One region of the Rhizobium sp. BR 250 genome, then DNA from elsewhere that is predicted to be linked to it. Evidence: riboswitches for the same ligand, from Rfam matches in the RefSeq annotation. Region 1 holds a riboswitch; the other holds the start of a gene.
The links. Region 1 has a riboswitch for S-adenosylmethionine ahead of metA (homoserine O-acetyltransferase MetA). Riboswitches for the same ligand answer to the same signal wherever they lie in the genome.

Region 1 (2,390 bases):
CCAGCTGGTATTCATGCCCGTCGATGGCGAACCTGCCATTGCCGATGCGATTGGCGTTGCGGCCCGGCGTGGCGCCGAAATAGGAGGAATATTTGTAATCCTCAAACTTGTCGAAGCCGAGAACGAGTGGCGGCTGGTGGCCGTCAAGGCGCAGATCCTGAATGACAGCGCCCCAGGTGATAACCTTCGCCGTCAAACCGTCTTTCGAGATGGTGACGCGTTCGACCTTTTCACCGGTTGCCGTGAAACCGAAATCTTCCCGTGCCGCGCCGTCGCTCATCTCGTCATTCTCCCTGGTGTCGCGAATTGCCGGGCGGACGTTGCGTCATTTTCCGGCAATTCGCAATCCCGCAATTCAAAGCATGTCTCCCAAAAGTGTCCTGCGGTTTTGGGACAAAGACATGCTTAAAACAAAGACGAAAGCGCGTCGTATGCGTTTGGCCAAACGCGACGCGCTTTACGCGGCCAGTTTGCCTATGGCTTGGAGATCATAGGGCGTCGTCTGGTATATCTCGTTGATCCAATTTCCGAAAAACAGATGGGCATGGCTGCGCCAGCGGTTGAGCGGAGCGAGTTCCGGGTCGTTATGCGGAAAATAATCATGCGGCAGCTTGATGGGCACGCCGGAATTCACGTCGCGGAAATATTCGTCGGAAAGAGAGGTCGAATCATATTCGACATGATTGAACATGTAGAGCCGGTTGCCTGTCTTCTCATGCACCAGACACACGCCCATTTCCTCTGATTCCATCAGGATTTCGAGTTCGGGGTTTTTCTCGATATCGGCGCGGCGCACTTCCGTCCAGCGCGAGACGGGAACCTGAAAGTCATCCGAAAAGCCGTTGAGGTAAATCGATGAGGGGCAGAGATTGCGGTGGCGATAAACGCCGAAAGCCTTCTCCTTCAGCTCGTATTTCGGCACGCCGTGGAAATGGTAGATGGCGGCCATAGCGCCCCAGCAGACATTCAGGGTGGAATGGACGTTGGTCTGCGTCCATTCGAAAATCTGCTGCATCTCGTTCCAGTAGGTCACATCTTCATAGTCCAGCAGCTCGATCGGTGCGCCGGTGATGATGAAGCCGTCGAACTTGCGGTGGCGTACTTCCTCCCACGTTTCATAGAAGGAGAGGAGATGCTCTTCCGGCGTGTTCTTGGCGCGGTGACCGCCGATGCGGATGAGCGACAATTCCACCTGCAGCGGGGAGGCGCCGACGAGGCGCGCCATCTGGATTTCCGTCTTGATCTTGTTCGGCATGAGGTTGAGAAGCCCGATCTGGAGCGGGCGGATATCCTGCCGGATGGCCGCCGTTTCGGTCATGACCCGCACACCCTCATGAACGAGGGTCTCAAAGGCGGGAAGCGTATCGGGGATCTTGATTGGCATGTCGAACTCTCTTTTCCGGATCACGTAAAGAACGTTGCGAAAACAAAAAAAACCGGCAGCGAAATCGCGGCCGGTCCCAGGAAATTGCCCTTTTCCTCGACCCTTTAGCGACTTCTTTAAAGTGGCTGCAAGCCGGTCGGCAAATCACCACTGAGGCGTTTCATAGTCCCGAAGCCGGCGAAAATCAATATAGGCTGATTTCATCGGGGTTTCGGCTTTCCATTTTCGGCCGAGGTGCGGTAAGGCAGGGCATGAACAAAGAGCGCTTCACCATTCTGCTTGGCGGCGATGTCGCGGTGACCGATCGTCTGAAACAGGCGGTCGGCAATAGCCGCGTGATTGCGGCCGATGGCGGCATGCGCCATGCCGCGCCGCTTGGTCTCACACCTGAACTGTGGGTCGGAGATTTCGATTCCGCCAGCCAAGAGCTGCTCGATGCCTGGCCGGATGTGACGCGGCAACCCTATCCGGCCGCAAAGGCAGTGACGGATGGTGAGATCGCGGTCTCCGAGGCACTTTCGCGCGGCGCGCGTTCGTTGCTGCTGGTGGGCGCGCTCGGCGGCGCGCGAAGCGACCATGCGCTTCAGCACCTTCTTTATGCCGTAGCGCTTGCGGAGCGCGGTTTCGAGGTGACGCTGACCTCCGGTGAGGAAGAGGCGAAGCCGCTGCTTGCCGGTTCGCTCACCATCGATTTGCCGGCCGGATCGTTATTTTCCGTCGCCGGCTTTACCGCCCTGGAGGGGCTCGATATCGGCAATGTGCGTTATCCGCTTGATGATTTCGCGCTTGCTTTCGGTTCCTCCCGCACTATTTCCAATGTCGCGAATGGCGGCCTTGTGCATTTCTCGCTGAAAAGCGGCAAAGCCATCGTGCTCGCCCGCCCCTATGATCTGACCGGAGCCTGACGCCTTGGCACCCCCAATTCTGAAACTCGATGATATCAAGCTGACCTTCGGCGTGACCCCGCTGCTCGACGGCGCCAATCTCCAGGTGGAGCCCGGTGACC
Region 2 (2,390 bases), on a different contig from region 1:
GATGGGTGATGAGGCTCTTGGCATCGCCGAGATTGTTGGAAATCTTCACGATCTCAAGCGCGTTCTGCAGCTTGAAGGCCGCTTCCTTGCCGCCCTTCAGTTCGAAGGCCACCAGGGTGGAGCCGCCGGACATCTGCCGGGCGATGATATCAGCCTGCGGGTGATCGGCGCGGCCGGGATAGATGACCTTGGCGACCTTGCCGTTATCGGCGAGGAAATCGGCGATCTTCGAGGCATTGGCCGTCTGCTGTTTCACGCGCAACGGCAGGGTCTCGATGCCCTTCAGAAGCGTCCAGGCGTTGAAGGGCGACATGGCCGGGCCCGTATGGCGGAAATAATCCTGCAGCTCTTCTTCGATCCACTTCTTGTCGGAAAGGATCACGCCGCCGAGGCAGCGGCCCTGGCCGTCAATGTGCTTGGTGGCCGAATAAACGACGATATGGGCGCCGAGTTCGAGCGGCTTCTGGAAGAGCGGCGTCGCGAAGACGTTGTCGACCACCACCTTGGCGCCGATCTGGTTGGCGAGCTTCGCCACACCGGCAATATCCACGACTTCGAGCGTCGGATTGGTCGGGCTTTCGAGGAAGAACAGCTTGGTGTTCGGCTGGATTGCCTTTTCCCAATTGCCGAGATCACGTCCGTCGATCAGCGTGCATTCGATGCCATATTTCGGCGCAAGTGTTTCAACCACCCAGCGGCAGGAGCCAAAAAGGGCGCGTGCAGCGACGATATGGTCGCCGGCGCGCAACTGGCACATGATGGCGGCGGTGACGGCGGCCATGCCCGACGCAAGTGCGCGGGCGTCTTCGGCGCCTTCCAGCAGGCACATGCGCTTTTCGAACATGTCATTGGTGGGGCTGGCGTAGCGGGCGTAGATGAAGCCGTCCGTTTCACCCTTGAAACGCGCTTCGGCGGCTTCGGAGTTCTCGTAAACGAAACCCTGGGTCAGATAGATCGCTTCCGACGTTTCACCATAGGGTGAGCGTAGCGTACCGCCGTGAACGAGCTGGGTTGCCGGGCGCCATTTATTGCTCATGTGATCACCTTCAAAACAAAAAAACCGGCCGCAAAAGCAGACCGGTTCCTAGCACCCGGTCTTTTTAGCCACTTGTTTAACGTGGCTGCAAGCCGACCGGCCAAATCACCACGGGATAAGCTTGCCATACTGCCGTTACCGGCTTGCGTCAATGCTTTCCTTTTGGTTTTGTCGCCGTAAAAAGGAATGATGACCATGACGAGAACCACGGGCATTTTGGCGGATGGCGCAATCCGGGCGCTGTTTGCGGGCGGCAAGCTGAAAAGCGAGGCCGATCTCGATGTCGACCAGGTGCAGCCCGCCAGCCTCGATCTCAGGCTTGGCTCGAAGGCCTATCGCGTCCGCGCAAGCTTCATGCCCGGCCCCGGAACCCGTGTCATCAACAAGCTCAATCGTCTCAGCCTGCACGAGGTCGATCTCAGCCAGGGCGCGGTGCTGGAAACCGGTTGTGTCTATATCGTTCCCCTGATGGAAAGCCTTGATCTGCCGGCGGACATGTCGGCCTCGGCCAATCCGAAAAGCTCGACCGGCCGTCTCGACATCTTCACCCGCGTGATGACCGACAATGCACAGGAATTCGACAAGATCCCGGCTGGTTATACGGGCCCGCTTTATCTGGAAATCAGCCCGCGCACTTTCCCCATCGTCGTGCGTCGCGGCTCCCGCCTGTCACAGATCCGCTTCCGCATCGGCCACGCACTTCTCAATGAAAGTGAACTGCTGAAGCTGCACGAGACAGAAACGCTGGTGGCGAGTGAAAACCCGAACGTGACGGGCGGCGGCATTGCGCTGTCGATCGACCTCAAGGGTTTCGGTGAGAACGGGCTGATCGGCTATCGCGGCAAACATCACACGGCGGTGGTGGATGTCGACAAGAAGGCCCAGCACGACGTCCTCGATTTCTGGGAGCCGCTCTTCGCCCGCGGCCGTGCGGAACTGATCCTCGATCCCGATGAGTTCTATATCCTCGTTTCACGCGAAGCCGTGCATGTGCCGCCGCTTTATGCCGCCGAAATGACCCCTTTCGATCCGCTGGTGGGCGAATTCCGCGTGCACTATGCCGGCTTCTTCGATCCCGGCTTCGGCCACGCGCAGGCCGGCGGCACAGGCAGCCGCGCCGTGCTTGAGGTCCGCAGCCACGAAGTGCCCTTCATCCTCGAACACGGCCAGATCGTCGGCCGTCTGGTTTACGAGCACATGTTTGAGAAACCGGAGGGTCTCTATGGCACTGGCCTCGGCTCCAATTATCAGGCCCAGGGGCTGAAGCTCTCCAAGCATTTTCGCGCCGAACAATGAACCCGGCGGGTGCTTGACACCCGCTCGGAACTATCCGATGTCTTAGTCCGCGCGCGGG

Region 2: it holds a riboswitch for S-adenosylmethionine, as region 1 does, so the genes downstream of both, QD336_RS05450 (O-succinylhomoserine sulfhydrylase) here and metA (homoserine O-acetyltransferase MetA) in region 1, are expected to answer to the same signal.

The regions. Positions count from the first base shown of each region.
Region 1 is NZ_JARWKW010000005.1:185,031-187,420, reverse strand. Features, by position in the region: gene QD336_RS10250 (aldose epimerase family protein) at 1-280, opposite strand, end outside; gene metA (homoserine O-acetyltransferase MetA) at 458-1,384, opposite strand; SAM riboswitch at 1,469-1,545, opposite strand; gene QD336_RS10240 (thiamine diphosphokinase) at 1,636-2,289, shown strand; gene QD336_RS10235 (ABC-F family ATP-binding cassette domain-containing protein) at 2,294-2,390, shown strand, end outside.
Region 2 is NZ_JARWKW010000003.1:41,894-44,283, reverse strand. Features, by position in the region: gene QD336_RS05450 (O-succinylhomoserine sulfhydrylase) at 1-1,036, opposite strand, end outside; SAM riboswitch at 1,080-1,158, opposite strand; gene QD336_RS05445 (2'-deoxycytidine 5'-triphosphate deaminase) at 1,232-2,332, shown strand; tRNA gene QD336_RS05440 (tRNA-Gly) at 2,386-2,390, shown strand, end outside.